2 regions of the Bartonella sp. B10834G3 genome follow, and region 2 is predicted to be linked to the other one. Evidence: predicted binding sites of a transcription regulator. Region 2 holds the regulator's gene; the other holds the start of a gene.
What was found. Region 2 encodes LexA, which represses DNA repair genes until DNA is damaged. Its sites were predicted from a motif close to TGTTCNNNNTGTGTTCNG; they were not measured.
Positions count from the first base shown of each region.

Region 1: the regulator LexA is predicted to act here: its motif matches at 5,303-5,320, upstream of H3S94_RS03440 (YifB family Mg chelatase-like AAA ATPase).

Region 1 covers NZ_JACFOM010000001.1:795,182-806,972, reverse strand. The annotation lists gene H3S94_RS03445 (error-prone DNA polymerase) at 1-2,966, shown strand, start outside; gene H3S94_RS03440 (YifB family Mg chelatase-like AAA ATPase) at 3,710-5,242, opposite strand; gene H3S94_RS03435 (autotransporter assembly complex family protein) at 5,606-7,549, shown strand; gene H3S94_RS03430 (translocation/assembly module TamB domain-containing protein) at 7,549-11,791, shown strand, end outside.
Region 2 covers NZ_JACFOM010000002.1:396,496-408,286, reverse strand. The annotation lists gene H3S94_RS07205 (YrbL family protein) at 1-389, opposite strand, end outside; gene H3S94_RS07200 (arginyltransferase) at 419-1,165, opposite strand; gene rimO (30S ribosomal protein S12 methylthiotransferase RimO) at 1,283-2,596, opposite strand; gene lexA (transcriptional repressor LexA) at 2,919-3,638, opposite strand; gene H3S94_RS07185 (TetR/AcrR family transcriptional regulator) at 5,376-6,008, opposite strand; gene H3S94_RS07180 (TonB-dependent receptor) at 6,491-8,608, opposite strand; gene H3S94_RS07175 (ABC transporter substrate-binding protein) at 8,707-9,669, opposite strand; gene H3S94_RS07170 (FecCD family ABC transporter permease) at 9,681-10,742, opposite strand; gene H3S94_RS07165 (iron ABC transporter permease) at 10,739-11,749, opposite strand; gene H3S94_RS07160 (ABC transporter ATP-binding protein) at 11,751-11,791, opposite strand, start outside.

The DNA of each region.
Region 1 (11,791 bases), on a different contig from region 2:
TTGTTGTCTATCCACGAGACAGAAAAGCTTATGGCATGTTGTGCCGGATGTTGAGTGAAGGAAAAGCAAAATCCGGCGAAAAAGGAGCCTGCCAATTAAAGTTTGAAGATTTTTTGTTTCGTGCGCGCGGTTTCCAGATCATTGTTACAGATGGCGAAAAACTGGAAGACACGTTGAAAAATTTGCAACAGGTGGCAAAGGGGCAAGTCTTTCTGGGTTTGCCGATGAATTTTACCGGCAAGGATGCCCGCTATGGCGAATATCTGGCAACAATGGCCAAAAACTTTAACGTCGGCCTCATTGCTGCTGCCGATATTCTCTATCACAGTGAAGAAAGGCGCATTTTACAAGATATTCTGACAGCAATCCGCCTTCATAAAACAATTGACGAAGCCGGATTTGTGCTTCAAGCCAATAGCGAAAAATATCTGAAGCCGGTGAAAGAAATAGAACGGCTTTATCGGAATTTTTCCGGAGCAATCAAGACGCAACAGGATTTTGTAGCTCCCATTTCCTTTTCACTTGATGACCTTTCCTATTCCTATCCGGACGAGCCGGTTCCTGCCGGTAAAACGCCCCAATCCTATCTGGAAGAATTGACCTGGAAAGGCATGGCTGAAAGGTTTCCAAAAACAGCTTATGACAGTGTAAAACCACTTCTGGAAAAAGAATTGAAGCTTATCAAGAAGCTTCGCTATGCTCCTTATTTTCTGACTGTTTATGACATTGTCAGTTTTGCAAAATCACAAGGCATTCTTTGTCAGGGGCGCGGTTCGGCCGCTAATTCGGCAGTATGTTTCTGTTTGGGCATTACCAATGTCAATCCGCAACAGATTGATCTGTTGTTTGAACGGTTTATTTCCGAAGAACGTAACGAGCCACCCGATATTGATGTCGATTTCGAGCATGAGCGGCGCGAAGAAGTGATGCAATATATCTATCGCCGTTATGGTCGCCATAGAGCTGCAATTGTTGCAACGGTCATCTGTTATCGCAGTCGCAGTGCCATTCGTGATGTCGGCAAAGCTTTGGGCTTGAGCGAAGATATTATAGGAGCGATTGCCTCGACTGTCTGGGGCACGTCCGGTAAAAAAGTGAGCGATGAAGAGATTGCTCAAAGAGGACTCGACCCGACAAACCGGATGATTGGTCTGACGGTACGTCTTGCTCATGAATTGGTCGGCTTTCCAAGGCATTTGTCACAGCATGTCGGCGGTTTTGTTTTGACTGAGCAAAGGCTTGACGAAACCGTACCGATCGGCCCTGCTGCCATGAAAGACCGCAGCTTCATCGAGTGGGATAAAGATGACATCGACACTGTCAAATTGATGAAGGTCGATATTTTGTCTTTGGGGATGTTGACCTTGATCCGCAAAGCTTTTGATCTTTTGAAACGTCATAAAAATATCAGCCTTGGCTTGCATGATGTGCCGCGGGAAGACGAAAGCGTCTATAAAATGTTGTCGAAAGGCGATTCAATCGGAGTTTTTCAGGTTGAAAGCCGGGCACAAATGAACATGTTGCCGCGATTGAAACCGAAACAATTTTACGATCTGGTCATTGAAGTGGCTATTGTCCGCCCCGGCCCGATACAGGGCGATATGGTGCACCCCTATTTGCGCCGTCGCAACCATATGGAAAAAGTTGTTTATCCCTCACCTTCACCACAATTCGGCCCGCCTGACGAATTGCAACGTGTTCTGGGGAAAACCTTGGGCGTGCCACTTTTTCAGGAACAGGCAATGCGCATTGCCATAGAAGCCGCCAAATTTACTCCCGATGAAGCCAATCTTTTGCGTCGTGCCATGGCAACATTCCGGCGGGTTGGAACCATTCATACCATGCAGGCAAAAATGGTCGAGGGAATGGTCAGGCGAGGTTACAAGCGCGATTTTGCCGAAAATTGTTTCAAGCAGATTGAAGGTTTCGGTGAATATGGTTTTCCTGAAAGCCATGCCGCAAGCTTTGCCCACCTTGTTTATGTTTCGGCTTGGCTCAAATGTCATCATCCGGAAATTTTCGCGACTGCTCTTCTTAATTCCCAACCTATGGGATTTTATGCCCCCGCCCAGATTATTCGGGATGCCCGCAATCACGGTGTCGAGGTTTTGCCAGTCGACGTCAATCATAGCCATTATGACCATTGTCTGGAAAAAAACGGCAATGGTTTTTCTTTGCGATTGGGATTTCGCCAAATCAGCGGTTTTGCCATTGAATGGGGAAAAAGAATCGAACTTCAACAGGCCGAAGGGTCGTTTTCTTCGATTGAAGAATTGCATCGTCGGGTGGTGCTACCAAAACGCGCCTTTGAACTTCTTGCCGATGCCGATTGTTTCTTAAGTATCAATAAAGAGCGGCGCTCGGCTTTATGGGCAGTGCGCCGTTTGCCCGATCATGGAAATTTGCCATTATTTGCGGCAGCACAACAATCCGATCTCGGTGAAGAAGAGCCGCTTATCTTTACGCCGATGAAATTGAGCGAACATGTTATTACCGATTATGAAACAACGCGACTGTCGCTCAAAGCCCATCCGGTCAGTTTTTTGCGAAATGACCTTGTGAAAAAGGGTGTGCTTACCTGTCATGAGGCAATGGAAATTGCAGGTGGATCTTCTGCAACAATAGCCGGTATTGTTACAGTCCGGCAAAAGCCCGGCAGCGCCAAAGGTGTGGTCTTTTTGACAATGGAAGATGAAAGCGGCATTGCCAATATTGTTGTCTGGCCAAAAATAATGTTGCGCTTTCGCCGCGAGGTCATGGGGGGAAAACTCCTATTGATAACAGGTAAAATACAACGCGATTCTTCCGGTGTTACCCATCTTGTTGCCTCCCATATAGAAGATAGAAGTATGGACATTATCAATCTGAGCGAAATTCCCGAACATTTTGCAGCAATTGAAAGCGAACCTGTGGCCCGCCATCCCCGTCAGTTCCGTGCTCTGCCAAAATCCCGCGATTTCCATTAAAACTTTCGTCCAACCCGTCTTCGATAATGCTACTGTCTTTATATCTGCGAAATATCTGCGAAATTTTAATATTTGAGAAATTTCGCTCCTGCTTTTTGCAGGATTGAGAGAAAACCATTGTCATGACTTGAATAGGTGAAAGTCCGTTTATCGGTTAATCTTCAATTCTTCGGTTTTTCATGATGGGATATTGAAGAAAAAAATGTAAGTTTTTTATCATATTAGAAATGAATATTTTATATAAAATTTCAATTTTCTAATTATTATAATTTTAAATAAATTTGTTTTATTTATTTAAAATTTTAATTAACATATATAATTATTGTTATATTTAAGTTATTTTTCATATTGACGTTATTTTTAATTGTAATGAAATTTAATTTTTTAATAATTTTATTATAGGTTAATTATCTTTTCAGGTAAAATCGGAATACCGCAAATTTATATAAATGCGGTTACATAAATCCGGTTTGCCTCAAGCATTGTAGTGCAAATGTTTTGAATTATGGTGCAGGCAATTTTCTGTTTCTGATCGAAACATTCAAAAACTTGCACCGGCACTAAAACCACTTCTTCTCATAAATTTTATTTGTTTTCTGAAAAATTCAGGAAGATTGTTATGATGTTTTAAAACGGATGAATGTGTAGTGGCACAGACCATCATAGTCACAAATGATAGTCTTTTACTTCATCAATATTTCATGCAACATATTCAGTAATATTGGAACATTTCAGAAAATAATTCAGGCAACGGCTGCAAGTCGCTCGTTTCCCAAACGATAGGAAACTGCTTCGGCAAGATGGCGTTTGGTAAGATGCGTCTCACCGTCAAGATCGGCAATCGTACGAGCAACTTTCAGGACACGATGGTAGGCGCGCGCTGAAAGGCGCATTTTTTCGCTTATCGTTTGTAATAATATTGTTGCGGCACTATCAAGAACAGCAACTTTTTCGATCAGATTTGCAGGACAATCGCCGTTGGTGCGGATTTGGGGTATTCCCAGTTCTGCATATCTTTTACTCTGTATATCTCGTGCTTTTCTAACGCGCTCGGCGACAATGCGGCTTGGTTCGGCTTCTGCCGGTTTGATAAGTTCAAGTGCCGATAAGGCCGGCACATCAATACGCAAATCTATGCGGTCGAGTAATGGTCCGGAAATGCGTGCCTGATAATCAAGCTGGCATTTCGGGCCTTTGGCGCAAACATGCCCCGGTTCTCCTGCCATACCACAACGACAAGGGTTCATGGCAGCTACAAGCTGGATACGCGCCGGATAGCTGACATGCCGGTTGGCACGCGCAACAACGCATTCTCCGCTTTCAAGCGGCTGGCGCAAAGAATCGAGAACCTGTGGCGAAAATTCGGGAAACTCGTCGAGAAACAACACACCATTATGGGCAAGTGAAACTTCACCGGGGCGCGCTTTAATGCCACCGCCGACCATAGCGGCCATGGATGCCGAATGGTGGGGCGCACGGAAAGGCCGATGAATGGAAACAGAACCGTTCGTTGTTTCTCCGGCAATCGAGGCAATCAGCGAAACATCAAGAAGTTCACGGGCATCGAGCGGCGGTAAAATGGAAGGTAAACGCTCGGCCAACATGGATTTGCCAGCTCCGGGAGGGCCGACAAACAACAAATTATGGCGTCCGGCAGCGGCAACTTCGAGTGCACGTTTGGCGGCATTTTGCCCCTTTATGTCGGCAAGATCAGGCAAATTATTCTGAACAATATATTGGCGTGGCTGTGGCGGCGAAAGAAATTGCGAACCTTTGAAATGATTGACCAGAGCAAGCAAACTTGAAGGAGCTAAAATGTCGATGTCGGATCCTGCCCAGGCGGCTTCCGGCCCACATTTTTCGGGGCAGATCAGCCCCTTATCGGAAGCGACAGCGGTCATGGCTGCGGGCAAGACACCGCTCACCGGTGCGATAGAACCATCCAGCCCCAATTCACCCATGACAACGTATTTTTGCCCGATTTCAGGGGGTAAAAGCCCCATTCCGACCATAAGCCCGACGGCTATCGGCAGATCATAATGCGAACCTTCTTTGGGTAAATCGGCCGGTGCAAGATTGACAGTAATCCGTTTGATCGGCATGGATAAACCACAGGCATGAAGTGCTGCCTGCACGCGTTCGCGACTTTCTGCAACCGCCTTGTCGGCAAGGCCGACAATCGACATCCCCATTTTACCATTGGCAATCATAACCTGAACATCAACAGGTAAAGCGTCAATGCCGGAAAAGGCAACAGTCGTAATACGTGCAACCATTTGTCTTGTTCTCATGTGAGTTGTATCAAAATGAGACAACCATTATTTTTAGTGAAAATCAAGAACATTTCATGAACAAATAATAAATTTATAGTTGTTTTTATATCCTGTTGAAAATTGACGCTTAACACTTCCTTGACGAAAATGAAGCAAAATCATGTTTGGTTGTGTATGAATAGACAAGAACCTATGGTATCGAAGAAAAAGACATATTTAAAACATCAGGTGATGTTTGTCTGTTGCCGTCGGCAAAAACGTGGAATCGGAACTATGGGGCGCTATATTCGGTGAATAAACGGGTCAATTTCAGAGTTTTGCGATAAAGAGTTAAGTGTTTTGGTAACAACGAGTACAAAGTCGAGGTTGAAGAGGGGAAGCGCTTTTGTCGCTTTCGGAGCCTGTTTTGCACTCGCTTTTTCTTACCCGCAAGCAGCAACTGCTTTTGATCTTTTCGGTATCCATTTATGGGGAAAGAAAGACCAGACCGACAAAAATTCCGACGTTATCGGTGTTCCCAAACATTATAAAGTTAAAGTGACCAATGCTCCGAATGCACCGGAAGCGGGCGTAAAAATTGTCAAGGCAGCGTCTTCACTTGTCGAGGATGAAGATAAAGCTGCCTCCGGTTCTGCAGGACTTTTGGCCAAAGCGCGCGGTGATTACAGGAAAATTCTGGCAGCCCTTTATGCCGATGGTTATTACGGGGGAACAATCAGCATTGCTGTAAATGGCGCAGAAGCAGCCAATATTCGACCAGATACAGAATTGCCCGACCAATCCGACATTGTCATCACAATTGATACCGGACCGCAATATCATTTCGGTGTTGCAAGCGTTCATGATCTCGCGCCAAAAACCGACGACAAAAAAGACAAAGTTCCTCTTCCGGCCGATTCAGGATATGCGTCAGGGGATGTTGCAAAATCGGGTTCGGTCTTCAAGGCGGAACAGCTAGCCATCGAGGGCTGGCGCCAGCAGGGTTACGCCAAGGCTAGCGTAAAAAATCGTGATGTGGTTGCCGATCATGCCAGTCGCACTGTCGATTCCAATATCGAGGTTCTGCCCGGTCAAAAGGCACATTATGGTCCCTTGACAGTTAAAAACGTCAGCGAAAAACCGCGCATGGATTCAGCCTATGTTGCATGGATGACAGGATTAAAAGAGGGGCAGGAATATGACCCCGATGATATTGCCAAGGCCAATAAGCGGCTTGCGCGGCTTGATGTATTTCGTGCTGCCAATGTAAGGGAAGCAGACAAGATCAAGGCTGATGGCAGTTTGCCGCTCAATCTTACGGTGCAAGAACGGCCACTCCATCGTTTCGGCGTTGGCGGCAGCTATTCAACACTTGATGGCGCAGGCCTTGAAGCCTATTGGATGCACAGAGATCTGTTCGGTCATGCGGAACGCTTGCGTTTTGATGCCAAGATTAGCGGCATTGGCGGCAGTCAGGATGATTCGTATAATCCGAAAAATTTCAGTTATCTGTTAGGAACGACTTTCACCCGTCCGGGTATTATTACGCCTGACACCGATTTTGTCGCAAGCCTCAAAGGGCAACGTGAAGTTCTTGATAATTATACAACCACAGGCATTACTGGACAGCTCGGTTTAACGCAAATTTTTAGCGACGAATTATCCGGACGTCTTTATTTCAATGCCGCCCAAACCAAATCGGAAGACGATTATTTCGGCAATCGCGATTTTACAACAGTCGGATTTTTGGGAGGTTTGCTCTATGACAGCCGTGACAACAAATCCAATCCGAAACATGGTCTTTATGGCGAAGCTGTTCTGGAACCGATTTACGAAATTCATTATGGAAACTTTATCGGCAAGATGACATTGGAAGGCCGTTCCTATTTTTCACTTGATGCAAAAGATCGCTATGTCATTGCAACGCGGGCAAAGATCGGTTCGATCACCGGTCCGGAAGCGCGCGAAATCCCCTCCGATATGCTCTTCTTTGCCGGTGGCGGTGGTTCGGTACGTGGCTATGGCTACCGCAATATCGGTATCAGAACCGATACGCACGATACAATTGGTGGCCGTTCACTTGTCGAAGGGTCGGCGGAACTGCGCACAATGGTGACCGATACAATCGGTCTCGTCGGTTTTGTCGATGCCGGTGTTGTGGGGGCTGATTCCACACCGGATTTTTCCGAAAATACCAAAGTCGGTGCCGGTATTGGTGTTCGTTATATGACAGGGCTCGGACCATTGCGTTTTGATGTGGCAGCACCTCTTGATGGTGCGGTCGGTGACCCCGATCTCGGTTTTTATGTTGGCATAGGGCAGGCGTTCTGATGATGAAAAATTTTTCACTTTCAGCTTTTATGACCGCATTGTTCCTGATCTTTGCAGGCTTGACGGCAAGCTTTGCCGAGACTTCTTCACCCGCCGGTCATGATACGGCTGCGGCCGAAAAGTCGTGGGTTTTGTCATTTATTGAAAGCAAGATTTCCTCACCCAACCGGCAAATCCGTTTTGCCGATATTGAAGGGGCTTTGTCGTCGAATGCCACAATCGGCTCGATTACGATTGCCGATCGACAAGGCGTCTGGCTCAAGATCACCAATGCCAAGCTTGACTGGAATCGTTTGGCACTATTACGCGGACAAGTATCTATTAACGAATTGTCAGCCGAAAAAATTGATATTTTCAGAAAACCTTTGCCTGATACTTCGGCACCAAGCCCACAGTCCAAGGGTTTTTCTATACCGGACTTGCCAGTTGCAATAAGCATCAAATCGCTTGATGCAAAGACAGTTGCATTCGGAGAGCCACTATTCAATCTTCCTTCCGAAGTGTCGTTGCAAGGCGGTATAACCCTTGCCGATGGTGATCTCGCAGCCCGACTTGTTATGAAACGTCTGGACAAGCCCGGCAATTTCGACGTGTTGGCCGATATTTCCAACAGCACCAATAAGGCAAAAATCGATATTGAAGTCTCGGAGCCGGAAAACGGCATTGTTGCCAATCTTTTAAAAATAAAAAATCGCCCCTCTGTTGCTTTGATAGCAAAAGGCGAAGGACCGCTTGATAATTTCGAGCTTGGTCTTTCTATGAAAGCCGGTGCCGATCCGGTATTAAATGGCAAATTCAAGCTTCAGGGCACAGAAAGCGGAAAATCGATAAATGTTAACCTGTCGGGGCCAATTGTCCTTTTGATGCCGGACGAATATCGGGCATTTTTCGGGGCAAGGACAGAGCTTGAATTGGCAGCTTTGCTGAAAAAGGACGGCGGTTTTCGCCTTGACAAATTTTCGATCAATGGTGAGGGCGTTCATATAGCGGCAAATGCAGAAACATTGTCGGATGGTTTTTTGCGCCGTTTGGCGGTCAAAGCATCAGTCAAAGCGCAAACAGGTGAGGCAATTATTTTGCCTGTCGCCGGAGGCAAGACACGTGCCGATAATATAGCTCTTAATATTGATTATGGGCGCAATGAAAGCTCAATGTGGAGTGGGCAATTTATCGTCAATAATTTTGCAAACGAAAATTTCATTGCCCATGATATTACTGTTGATATGGGCGGGGATGCCGAAAATCTCGATGATGTGAATAATCGTCATGTCGGGTTGCAGATCAGCGGCGCAATCAACGGCATGGCAACGCCGAAGAGCAAGATTTCGGATGCCTTGGGAAAATTGGTCAATTTGAAAGTCGATGCCGATATTCTCGCCCGTCAGCCGGTGACTATACGCACTGTCAATCTTTCCGCTAACGGGCTCACTTTATGGCTGAAGGGGCAGGTCGAGAAGCTTCAATTCAAGGGAAATCTCGGCATTCAAGCCGATACATTGGAACCTTTGGCAATGTTAAGCGGAAAACCGCTTTCGGGGGCAGCCGATATTGAGGCAAATGGTATCATCGGCCTTGTCGGTGGTTCTTTCGATCTTGACCTTTCCGGAAAAACTGTGGCTTTGAAAACCGGCAATGAGACGCTTGATCGTTTGTTGGCTGGCGATGTAAGACTATCGGGCGGCCTCAAACGCGACGAAACCGGAATTACAACACGCCAATTTCAGCTTGGTAACAACCATATCAAACTTGAAGCCAATGGCAGCTTCTCGAGTGATGAAGCCGATATGGACTATCAGCTTGCGCTTTCCGACCTTAATCTTGTGAATTCCCGTATGCATGGAGCCGTTGAATTGCAGGGTGCTGCCCGTGGTCATAACCGTCTTGTTGCTTTAAGTCTTGGGGCGAAGATAAAAGAAGCAACTTTATCAGGCCAGAAAATGCAGGATACGGCAATTTTTGCCAATGCCGTTCTTGATAACACCTCTCCTGTCGCCACTTATTTGAGCGGTTCTGTAGACGGTACCGGCTTTTTCGGGGGCGAGAAACTCAAGCTAAGCGGAAGTTTTTCCGATAATGACCGGTTCAAAAGTCTGAATAATCTCGACATTCTCGTCGGTGAAACCCATGTGAACGGTAATCTGAAGCAAAATCTTGAAGGACTGATTGACGGCAATATCCATATCGATGCACGCGATATTTCAACATTGAGTGCGCTTTTGCTCACCGACGGTCATGGCAGTATGACGGGTGACTTTAATTTAAGCGAAAGTGAAGGAAAACAGAGCGGTCGTCTGAAAGCCCACGTCGACAAACTGGTTTTTGGTGAAAATCATGTTGAAAGCCTTGATATGAATTTGACGCTCGATGACCCGAAAGGCGCTTTCCGTGTCAATGGTTTTGTCAATGCTTCGGATATTCGTGCTGCCAATTTTGTCGTCAATACGATAAAAGCGACAGCAAAAGATATGGATGGAAAAACCGCTTTCCAGGTTTCTGCGGATGTCCAGAACAATATCAAGGCCGACCTTTCCGGTCTCTTGATCTACCCTCCAGCAAACGGGGATGAAGTGCAAAACGGTCAAGGGGATAATCGGCGGCTGACGATCGCGCTGGATTCTTTGAACGTTACGCAGGATACGGTTCATGCAAAGCTTACAAATCCGGCTTCGGTGATTTTGTTTGACGATAGTTATCGGATTTCGCCTTTGATATTGGATGTCAATGGCGGGAAATTTTCGATTAAAGGCGATGGCGGAGCAAAACTTGATTTAGAGTTGCAAATGGATCATTTGCCCGTTTCACTTGCCAATCTGGTAAAACCGGATATTCGTGCAACCGGTACTTTAACCGGTCAAGCCGATATAAAAGGAACGCCGGATACACCTGATGTTGCCTTTGATATGAAAGGCGAAGGTCTGTCTATCGGCCTTCTTAAAGACAAAAAGATCGCACCATTTGCACTTGATGCCAAAGGGAGAACCAATGGCAAATCGGTCAATGTTGATACAAGAATTTCCGGTTCCGGTCTTGATGTTGAGGCCAGTGGCAAAGTACCGCTGGATGCAGGAAATCTCGATCTTGATATAAGCTTGAAAAACTTGCCCGTTGCTCTGGCAAATGGTTTTGTTGCCAATCAGAATCTTGGTGGAACCGTCTCCGGTCACGCCCACGTCGGCGGACAGTTGAAAGCACCGACGGCAACATTCAATCTTTCAGGCCAAGGCTTGAGAGCCGATCTGTTGGCAAAAAACGGCCTTACGCCAATCAGTTTGAATGCTCAGGCGCGTTATGAAAATAATGTTCTTAATCTTGAACAATTCACTGCAAATGGTGCGCAAGGGCTTAATATGTCGGCAACTGGCCGCATTCCGGTCAAAGGCGACGGCATTGATCTTCATGTCAAGGGTGCTGCTCCCTTGGCAATTGCCAATCAATTCCTTGCCGAACGTGGAACGCAAATTTCCGGCACGGCAAATGTTGATGCGACAATCAGAGGTTCCTTCACAAAACCGGAATTGAATGGTCGTTTTGCTCTTGCAAATGGTACTTTTATTGATCCGCAAAGCAATTTGCGCCTGAACAATATTGTGGTTGATGCCGGTTTGAGTGGCGAACGTATTGTGCTCGATCGTGCCACCGCCTCATCATCTGCTGGCGGCACAATTTCTGCCAATGGTTCTATCTCGACAGATTTTTCTGCCGGAATGCCCGCCGATATGACCGTTCGCCTCAATCACACACGCTATAGCGATGGCGAAATGGTTGTTGCTACCGTTGATGGCTCTTTAACAGTGACGGGTGGGCTTTTAAATAATCCGGTGATTGGTGGTGATCTTACAATCGAAAAGGCTGAAATTACCGTTCCGGATCGTTTCGGTGGAGCAGCTCTGATTGATGTCAAACATAAACATCTTACAAAAGATATTGAAACAACGCTTGAACGCGCAAAAATTGATACCGGTAGACAGAAAGTTGCAACGACGCCCGCAAAACCTTCCGTTGTCCAGTTGAAATTGCATATCCGTGCACCGAACCAGATTTTTGTTCGCGGTATGGGGCTTGATGTCGAATTGGGTGGTGAAATCGGTTTGTTCGGTCCGGTCAATGATATTCATCCTGTCGGCGGTTTCCAGATGTTGCGGGGCCGGTTTGAAATTCTTTCACAACGCCTCACCTTCACAGAAGGAACGGTGACACTCGTTGGCAATCTCAATCCTGAAGTCAATTTTGTTGCGACCACGC
Region 2 (11,791 bases):
AGTGCATCGCGAATGGGGCTTACATCCTTGGCAAAGGCAGCTACCGGTTGCGCATAATTATTGTTCTCATCTTTTTCGGCTCTAACCACGAGCCCCCAACCGAGATCGGTTTGCTGAAGCCCGACAACCGAAAACATGTGCGGCAGCAAGGTTTCAGCATGAGGATTGACGCGGACAATCTCGAAGAATTCGTGCATATTGACAGAATTGGCACCCAACGGCTTAAAACGCTTTTTCCATTCGGCTACTTGTCTGGTTTTAGCAATCCATTCAGGGCGCAGAACTTTCACCAATAAGTCGGGGTTGTCGGGATGAACGAAGACCAGACGTGCATTTCCCTTGAAACGAGGCTTGCACCCCTTCAACTCGATCATCTCTTTAGACAACATATCAATTTCCTCGGCAGATAAACTCTGTCTTATTCTTTTGTTAACGTCCATCCGCTGGATGTCAAATGTTCTTGAGGACGGTAACGGGATTTATAGTCCATTTTCGGTGAACCTTTGACCCAATATCCCAGATAAACATAGGGAAGCCCCAATTGACGAGCTTTGCGGATGTGATCCAAGATCATGAACACTCCAAGCGAAGCGTGTTTTTCATATGGTGAATAAAAAGAATAGACCATCGAAAGACCATCATCAACTTTGTCGGTAAGAGCGGCCGCAACAAGCAAAAAATTATTTTTCTTATTCGCGTCACCGGATAGCTTTCTTCTATATTCGATTAATGACGTTTCAACCTCGGTATCTTCAACCATCATCCGGTAATCCTGAAATGTCATATCGCTCATTCCACCGCCGGCATGACGAACGCCGAGATAATTTTTAAAAAGCGAATATTGCTCCTCTGTTGCCTCACTCCCGCAAACTTCACCGACGAGATCGGCATTTTTTTTGATAATACGTTTCATTGTTCGATCAGGAACAAAATCATCCACGACAATGCGCACCGATACGCATGCGTTGCACCCGTCGCAAACAGGGCGATAAGCAATATTTTGGGAACGTCGAAAACCGCATTGCATCAAAACGGTATTTTTATCTTTTGCGAATTGTCCGGTGAGATAGGTAAATACTTTTCTCTCCCAATGCTCGGCGAGATACGGGCAGGGCGCCGGAGCTGTAAGGAAAAATTGTGGTTCATCTTTATCGCTGTGTGTCATGCTTATCGCATTTAAAGATACCGTCAAGTTGAAACAAATTTACATTTACATAGAAAACTATAGCGCAATCGCCGATCCTTCAAGGAATGATCTTTAAATAAACAGTGATCCTACCGCCTAAACTATCATACCATAGAGATCATAATCATCCGACTGTTCAATCTTTGCGGTGACGAGTTCTCCCGTCCGTATGGGACGACGTGAAGTCAAATGCACGACACCATCAACCTCCGGAGCATCATATTTCGTGCGTCCAATGCCTGTATGGCCATTCGCCTCGTCTACGAGAATTTGCAAACGTTTGCCGACTTTCTTCTTGAGCAAATTGGCCGAAATGGATTTTTGATGAACCATAAAACGGTCCCAACGGCTTTTCTTGACATCATCAGGGACTATTTCCAGCCCCATATCATTGGCCGATGCACCCTCAACAGCCTCATATTTAAAACATCCAGCCCGATCTATCTTTACTTCACTCATCCAATCAAGAAGCATTTTGAAATCTTCTTCGGTTTCTCCCGGAAAACCGACAATGAACGTTGATCTTAAAGCAAGATCAGGACAGATTTTGCGCCATTTCTCGATGCGCTGATTAATTTTTTCCAAATGCGCAGGACGCTTCATGTTGCGTAACACGTTGGGGGACGCATGTTGGAACGGTATGTCAAGATAGGGCAGAATTTTTCCATCGGCCATCAATTCGATGACATCATCGACATGCGGGTAGGGATATACATAATGCATCCGCACCCAAACACCCATATCGCCCAATTCTTTGGCGAGATCATAGAACCGTGCGCGAACCGTACGGTCTTTCCATGGACTTTCGCTATATTTAAGATCAAGCCCGTATGCACTGGTGTCTTGGGAAATGACAAGTATTTCCTTGACGCCTGCTTTCACAAGCCTTTCCGCCTCCCGCAGCACATCGGATGCCGGTCGGGAAACCAGATTTCCCCTTAATTGTGGAATAATGCAAAAACTGCAATGATTTGAACAGCCTTCGGAAATTTTTAAATAAGCATAGTGACGAGGCGTCAAACGTATTCCCTGAGGAGGAACAAGATCAACAAACGGGTCATGGACAGGCGGTGCAGCTTTATGAACAGCCTCCATAACACTCTCATACGCCTGAGGACCTGTAACAGCCAATACATTCGGATAAGTTTTTGTTACCACTTCCGGCTCTGCACCAAGGCAGCCGGTTACAATGACTTTACCGTTTTTCTTTAATGCGTCGCCGATATTGGCCAGCGATTCATCGCGGGCCGAGTCAATGAAAGCACATGTATTGACGATAACAAGATCCGCACCATCATGTCTGGGTGCTATTTCATATCCTTCAGAGCGCAATTTTGTAATGATGCGTTCAGAATCGACAAGTGCCTTAGGACATCCTAAAGAAACAAAACTAACGCGAGGAGCTGACATATCACTTCCTGTAGAAGACACGAATTTCTAAAAACGATCAGATGAGACCTAATCTATTTTGTTAAAAATACAAGTTTGTTAAAAATACAAGGCTGTTTTGCAAAAATTTCGCCAGTCCTGCCGCAGGACATATCCATCTATTCGCATTTTCATTATATCCGGACGATAATCTCGCCCGAAAAACCTCAAACGCCGCTTCTCTCCCGAACTCGTTAAAACAGCTCTAATAGAACTTCCGTCATTCCCGTTGAAAAACACTATCCGACAATTATGATTGAATTTTTTTACACCATAAACATTTAAAACATTCAATGACGTGAGCTTAATAGCGGCGTATCAAGCCGACAAGCTTGCCTTGAATTTTGATACGATTAGGACCGAATATCCTTGTTTCATAAGCAGGATTTGCAGCCTCCAAAGCAATAGACGCACCTTTTCGCCGATAACGTTTCAAGGTTGCTTCTTCATCATCAACAAGTGCCACAATAATTTCACCGGGATTTGCTGTATCTCCACGTCTGATTATAACGGTATCACCATCGAAAATTCCGGCATTAATCATAGAATCGCCCTTGACTTCCAGCGCATAATGTTCGCCGCTGCCCACCATATCGGATGGTAGAGAAAGCATATTTGTCTGGTTCTGGATTGCCGAAATAGGAACACCGGCCGCAATTCGTCCCATTACTGGAACATTCACATTGGCTGCCTGCCCACTTTCGCCACTCGACAGTTCCCTGCGAACAACATTCTTCATATTCTTGTTTTTCTGGCCATCTATAACACTGGGTGAAAACTTCCTTACGCTATTCATCGCAGGTGACATTGTTTCCGGCAGCTTCAAAACTTCAAGAGCGCGCGCACGATTGGGAAGGCGACGTATAAATCCACGCTCTTCCAATGCCGTTATCAACCGATGAATGCCGGATTTTGAAGCGAGATCCAAAGCATCCTTCATCTCGTCATAAGAGGGGGGTATACCGGTTTCTTTTAGCCGGTTATGAATAAACAGAAGCAACTCATACTGCTTGCGTGTTAACATAAAACTCTCCAATGATGCGAATCAACGAGAAACAAAACCAGAACGTACACTATATGTTCTAGTATTGTTCCACAAGTTATTTTGCGTTTTATGTTCGTATTTTTATTTTTATGTTCAAATATCCAATCTAACAGAACGTAAAATTATTTCTAACGAGTTCTGCAACATAAAATTCATCCCGATACGACCTAAAAATCGTGACTTTTATGAGAAATACATTTTTCTTCTATAGGGCTTCAAAGATTAAAGAGCATGAATTTTCTATTTTCAAAAACTTGTCTGATCCGATAGTCGATTTAGGTTTTTGACAGATCATGGACGAGTGCAAAGCGATATGGCCGTAAATATGGCAAGGGATGCAGTCAGAATTTTCCTTCTATGAGCGATTGCTTGCGCAAGGCGGAACGGCGTATTTATAGGCTAGCCATGAAAACCGACGAATTTGAATACAATAAACGCTCATAAAACAGGTTTAACATAAATTGACCTGCGACATTTCAAATCGGCAATGAGACATCATCTGGCAAAGACGAAAATTCCATAGCTGAAAAGGACGAAGTTTTCATTGGAAATGCCGATACGTTGTCGGGTGAATATTGGCATAGAAGGCATTGCGGATTGTTCGAGTGAATGGCCATATGTTATTATAGAAAAAGAAAGCGTCCATGTGATTTTGAAAACGGCATCTATGTGATTTAAGGAATTGAGTGTCTTGACGTGATAGTTGCACAATTGTTGTTTTTTAACGGTTCTCGCCCCTCCTATACAAAAAGTTCCATAATATATCTTATGCAATTATTCGAGAATAAAACTCCAGCGGCAAAAAGTACGAATGAACGAGTGAAAAAGCGCCAAAAAGCCAGAATAAGCGAATGACCAAATGACCAAATGCAGAACGATAGAACGGATAAAATGACAAGATGCCAGAATGTTAGAATGTTAGTTAGACTGACATATCCTGCTATCAAATACCGGTATAGAATTTTTATCGATCAGCGAGAAAACGGATTTTCGCCTCTTTTCCATATCTTTCGAGTTTTGGTGAAACCTCTTCCCTCGGCTTTTAAATTGCATTAGAAACCCGATTTCACAAACAAGTCTTAACGATAGTTCGGCAGAGTGCTTCAGTCATAGTTCGGAACGCTGTTTCGATTGTCGTTCGGAATGCTGTTTTGATGATGTTTTGGTATCATTCCGCGGCTATTTCAATTTCCATTTTTCGATCAAGCACGTGAATATCAATGATAACACGTGAATATCAATGACGAATGGTAGTGAATGTTCGGGCTTGTTTCACTTGCCGGATTTTACCATGCATCTTCAAATTGCATTCACTATCTTCCGATAGAATTGCGACTTTAAATTTTTCTGAAGAGCTGTCGATTTTAAAATCCATCCGAAAAAGCTTTGAAGTTTTTCGCGATATTGCAAAATCAATGTCGAAAGGTAAATTGTGCCATTTATTCAATATGTTATGAAGATGTTTTAATATTCGACATCTGGTGCTTGGTCATTAACATCTGTTAGCACTAAGGCCTATGAAAAGGTTAAGCCCGATAAACGATCGTTGGATTTTCCGATAACCATCGGCTGTCAATCAATGAAACACTAAGACATTTGCAATCTTATCAATCCGGTTTTGAATTCCGGTAACAGGCAGTGTTTTTTCACGCCGTTATTGCTTTTCAGAATTGCTCGAATTTTGAAGATAATATCGGCTTTTTAAACGCTTCCAATTTAATCGTGAGTTCCCTGCTCCTTCTCGGAAATCGTATCAAGAACGGAAAGACATCCAAGAATGAGCGCTTGTATACCGATAGCGTATTCGTCATCAATCCCCGGAATACCCAAATCGGACTGATAACGTGTTAAATCGGCTTCATCTCTATTATCGGGCAAAACACTATCGGCTACTGAAAGTGTGTGATAGGAAATAGTGAATGCCAACCAATGCGCTTGAATCAGAGAAAGATTGTAGGCTTTTGCAAGTCTTTGCTGGTGATTTGAAATCCGCTCTTCAATTGTCGGCGTAATCATATCTCTGCGCAAGAGATACGGTGTGATGCCTTGATGGGTTTCTACGAGCTTCCACATAGACGAAGCGAGCTTTACAAGATAGTCGCGCAACGCAATTTCGGGCGTCCAATGAGGCAATTCCCACTTCAAGAAAATTGTTTCGGCAACCAAGGTCTTTAAAGCTTCGAGACCGTCAACATGATTATAGAGCGCCATATGGCTCACACCCAACTTTTCAGCGACACCCACAAAGGTGATCTTGGGGATGCCAATTTCAATAGCGGCCTCCACTATCCTGTCACGACTGATTGTAGGCGGTCGCCCCCGTGGGAGCTTTTTGGGCGATTGGGTCATTATAGCAATTTTCTGAGTTTGTTATGAATGAGCGAGAAATGTATCACGGATAATTGAACGGTACAACAAAGCGTTCTGTCTTTACTGATACAGCTTATTTATTATGTGACAAGGTGGCCAACATATGGCGCGAAATAGATTTTGCTGTCTTTTTGCGGAAAAGTTAAATCGGACGCGGTATTAGTCTTTTATCTATTATGACAAGCAAATCATATCTATTATGACAAGCAAAAACAGCCAAAAAAGGGAAATATCGGTTGAGTTTCAGAATGATAACTTTAGCCGATTGTTTGTGATTTTTTCGAGCGTTCCGGCATCAATGCACACCCCCTCCCCGTTTTATATTTTATTCCCCCCTATTCAACTTTCAGCTTCTAACGAAGTGGCGGATAATTGGAATAAAAATAAAAAAGCCATACAACAATTCGCGTTCTGTATGGCTTTCTTGGCTTTTGATTGGTTCTGGTTCAATCAGATTCAAATTAGAACTTCATTTTGAGGCCGACACCAAATTCGCGCGGTTCGGTGATATAGGCCTGAATTCCGGCTACACGGTCTCTGTTTTTTTCCGTTGGTACACGTTCGTCAAACAAATTCTTCGCATAGCCAAAAATCTCCATATGATCGTTCGGTTTATATGAAATCTGCATATTGGCAATTGCATAAGAACCGACGCGCAAAGCAGGATCGTTATCGTCCGTTGAATAATAATCATCGGTATAACGGACATCGCCGCTCAAGCGAAGATTTTCGATGATGTCCCAATCGGCTCCGACATTGAACATGTAACCGGGAGCTTTTGCAAATTTTTTCCCGTCAAAGACATTGCCGCGTGTGTCACCGAATTCACTGGTGTCTGTGTGGAGAAGCCCAAGTCCACCACGCAATAGGAGGTTATCGAGAAGCTGATAATCTGCCCCCAATTCTGCACCATATGTTTTTGCTTCATCGGCATTAACAATGATGGAACCGAATTGTTTGCCGTTCATATAATCGGTAACAGAACGCTGCGAGTCCGTATAACGCGTGTAGAAAATATTCGGCGTAAATGAAAGCTTGCTATCAAGCACTGTAATACGGGAGAAAATTTCATAGTTCCAGGCTTTTTCAGCGTCGAAATTATAGTAACGTTTGCCTGAGAAGTTCAAACCTGTACCACCTGGCAGGTAGCCGCGCGATGCCATGACACCGACGGTTATATCGTCACGAATATCATAGGACAGAGAGATCTTCGGAAGTACTGCGTCAAAACTTTCGTCATAAATATGGCGAACACCGGGAACATAGCTTGCAACACCGTCATGTCGGATGCCGTCATATTGATACCGTAGACCACCTGTCAGAGCCCATTTTTCAGCAAAACGATATGTCAACTCACTGAAGACACCGACACTATCCTGATCGACGGTAAAGTCAGTCGACGCAAAATCATGTAACATATGGTTGTCGTTGTTGCTTTTTGAATAAAAAACGCCGCCAAGGCCGCTTAGAGTCGTTGTTTCATCACCAAAGTTGACACGGAATTCGTTCGATATATTGTCATAATCTCTTGATGCGGTACCATTGAAGGATCGCCCGAAATTATAATCGTAAGTGCCGTTGGAATATTGCAACTCGTTAAAAAGAATAACCGTGTTTCCAAGATCATATTTCACGTCGAAAACACCGACATCGGTTTTAGTCTGGATGTTGTCTGTGCTATTACGTGTATCATGAAGTTGGTCATAAGGGTGTGAGGCAATCTCGAAAGCCGGACGCCGTGAATCCATGTGTGAATAGGTGAGCTTACCTTCCAATCCCGGTATTTCGGAAGGCTGCCAAAGCAATTTTACACGACCGTTGACATTCCGAGGGTCGTTATCCATTTCCGAATCCAGAAAGTAGGGATTGGTGTATTTTATGAAAGTATCACGGCCGCTATAATCAAGGGCGATACGTCCGGCAAGTTCTTTGGTAATCGGCCCCGAAGCCATAAGAGAGCCACGTTTTTGTTGTCTGGTGCCATAGAGAGTTTGTATTTCCGCTTCAGGCGTAAATGTCGGATCTTTCGTCTTGATGACAATGGCACCGGCGATCGCGTTTGCCCCTTGTGTTGTGGTCTGCGGGCCGCGGAATACTTCGACAGATTCGACATCCCAAATCGGCGCTGCACCAATTCCGAATTCGCCCGCACTCAGATAGCGGCCGTCAACGCTGATCGTGGCGCGAGGTATAGGATTGGCCAGATAAGCATTGCCTTTAACCAATGGGCCTTTGGTGTCGACACCACGGATAATCGGTGCATCGCTGTCGTTCGTATAAAGTAGGTTCGGTGTACCCTTTAAAAGATCTGTCAGCGTTGTCACTGCAGGTCTTTCCGCAACTGTTTCGCTGCTAAGCACACTGACCGAACTGGCAGTATGCTGAAGCGAGCGCAGTGATTTTTCACCGCTGATAACGACCTTTTGCAATACAGTTGTGTTGGACTGATCTTGTTTTTGTTCATTGCCATCCTCAGCGAAAGCACAGGGAATTGCAGACGATACCAGTATAACCCCGCAAAAAAGTTGGTAATGGGCTGACGATAGAAGAAACCTAGTTTTCGATAACACTTTTGACATCGGATGGAACCTTTTTAGGCAAACAAAGAAAATATGACTTTATTACTCATGATATAAACTAAGTCAACATTAATTTTATATAGTGAAATAAATTATCCCTATTTGGTTTTTGCCCAGTTTCTAACCTCGCTTAAAGTGTAGTGCGCACTCTTGAAGCTGGGGGTGAAAACTTTCGATCCATCGAGATAAATGACACGTCCTTCACGAGCGGGCTTCATATAATTCTCCCATCCCGGAACCAGTTTGTTCAAAGCCTCGCGTGTGGCTTCAGCACTTTTATCAGGTGCTCCCCAATTGATGATAACGACGAGAATATCCGGATCGAGCGAGCCGAATGCTTCGGCGCTGATTGGCAGCACAATTTTGGGCGAACCATCCGAATGCGTTTTATCTTTCGATACCTCGAACGGTTTCATGCCGAGATCATTAAGTGGCTGGGAAACGCCGATTCCTTCACCCACAATATTGATCTGATCCATAATGATAACGGGTAGATAGGTTTTGTTTTCCAGACTTTCCGGCAATTGTTTTTTGGTTTCTTCAACATCTTGCTGGTAATCGGTTTTCAATGCTTGAAAAGCATTTTCCTTACCGAAGAGTTTCGCAAGGTTTTCTTCGATCGCAAAATTGTCCAGATGTCCGGTTGTGTAATGCTGCATATAGACCGGAGCAACCGAAGATAGCTGCTTGAGCTTGTCAACGTCGAACTCGGTGCCGATAATAAGATCAGGCTTCATCGCGTAAAGCTTTTCAAGATCAACTTGACGATTATTTCCTATGCCTTGGGGTTTCTTCTGGTCGGGTCCGAACAGAATATCAATGAAGTCCGCACCGACTTGATAAGTACCATCATCAGCACGACCGAAACTACCGACGGGATTAACGCCCAGTTCAATCATTGGAACACCGATGGCCGGCTCGCTCATCACCACTACCCTATCCGGCTTGTCGGGAATATCGACGGTTCGCCCCATTGTATCAACAACTTCCCGCGCCTCCGTGTTGCAAAGTATTGTCAATGGAAGAGCAAGCATGAAAATAAAAAAGGATAAGATACGCATGAGATATTTCCCTATTTGTGAAAATATTGCCGGAGAGTTCTAAGTCGCAAAACCACGATGAATAACGGGACGCCCAGAATGGTGGTCGTTAGCCCCAGAGGCATTGAAATCGTGGTTGCGTTTTTGGAAATAATATCGGCACCGATCACGAGATTGGCGCCGACAAGGCCAGAAAGATAAAGTCGGCCGCTGCCATTTGCCCCTGTCAAAAATTGGGCAAGTTGGGGGGCAAGAATACCGAGAAAAGCAAGTGGGCCAACAATTGTCACCGAAGCGGCACTCAAAAGCACCGCGAATAGAAGTAACAATGGACGAGAAACGATAACCGGTTCGCCGAGCGCCAACGCCAATTCACTTCCCAGATCATAACGGTTAAGCGAATGACCGGCCATCAGCATTGCAACAAGGCTGAACAGGAATAAGGGGATAAATGCCGTAACACTCAGCCAGTTTGCCTGAAAAAGCGACCCCGCCATCCAGCTTGATGCATTATAAGAAGCTTCGGTAGGCAGGTAGAGAATAAGAAAAGAGTTGACAGATGCCAAGACTGTGGCAACGGCAATTCCCATTAACAGAATGACCAAACCTCCCGCATGACGGTTACCGACCAGAACAATCAGCAGTACTGCTGTTCCCAGCCCTCCTGCAAGGGAAGCAAATGCGATTAGTACGCGCGAGGCTGCGGGGACAAAAGCCAGTAACAAAATGGTCGTTGTCAGCGATCCATGGCTGATGCCGAACAATCCCGGATCTGCCAAAGGATTGCGCGCAATCGGTTGTAGTATAGCGCCTGACACAGCAACACACCAACCGATCAGGAATGCCAAAGCCAAACGTGGCAATCTCACATCCCATAGTGCAAAATAGGATTGCTGTTCGATCTCCTCTCCTCTCATCAACCTCCAGAAGTCATGAAGGCCTGTGTCAATCGTGCCAAGGTTTAACGATATGAGAAAGAGAATGAATATCGAAATTATGAGAAACAATCCGGTAACGAGATTGCGTAGGATAAGCTCTTTACCGTTAAAAAAGCGGATTGATAACCGCCCGTCAAGCGTGCGTGACATCATCATATATCTCTCCTGTTTTGGGGAGAAACATAGAATTTCCGAATCAAAAGGATGAAAACTATGCCACCGAATAAATCCAGAATAATGCCGGTATTGACGACATAAGGCTGAAACGCATTTTGCGAAACACTGCTTGCCAACAGGCATAATATAGCACCTATCAATGCCGATGCCGGTAATGTCAGCCGGAAATCCTGCCCAACAAGCGGTTTGACCATATGGGGAACGATAAGACCTATGAAACTGATTGGTCCACACACAGCCGTTGCCGAACAAGATGCAACAATCGCACATGCCATTGCGAAACGTGAAATTGCTACCGTTCTTACCCCCATAGAGGAGGCTTTCTCGTTACCGAGAAGAATAAGCGTAAGCGGCTTCGATAGTAGAAAAACAAAAACCAGTGCGATCAGACCAATCCACCAGAATTCGTAAAGGCGATCAATATAGGCATGGTTGATATTACCGGCTATCCAGGAAAGAAATTCGCTCCTTCTATCTGCATAAGAAAGCAGAAGTGCATTGCTTAAACCGATGAGCAGCATAGTTGTGAGCGAACCTGATAAAATGAGCATAAGTCCGGTTGTTTTTTCGCTGACACCCGCGATCCTTGCAATGGTAGTACAAAGCAGAAAACCAAAAAGCCCGCCAAGTAGCGCAGCACTCCCCTGCTCTGCTAAATTCGCCTCGAATATCAGAGCACTTCCGACGACAAAAAGTGTCGCACCGGCATTGACACCGAGTGATGACGCAGACGCAAGGGGATTGCGTATAAGCCCTTGAAATACCAGTCCGGAGCTAGCCATGATGAGACCGGCATAAATCGCAATCATTGCGCGTGGAAAGCGTTGATAAAGAATGGATGCCTGTTCATAGCTTTCCGGCTTTCTCGAAATCAGGACACGAAAAACTTCGGAAGGAGATGAAAAAGTTCCGCCCCACGCGATGCTGAGATAGAAAACAACAAGAAATATGATGATGCAGCTCAACCAGAATTTGGAAAAATACATCTTATTCTTCCATATGATGAACTGATTGGGCTGAAGCGGGAT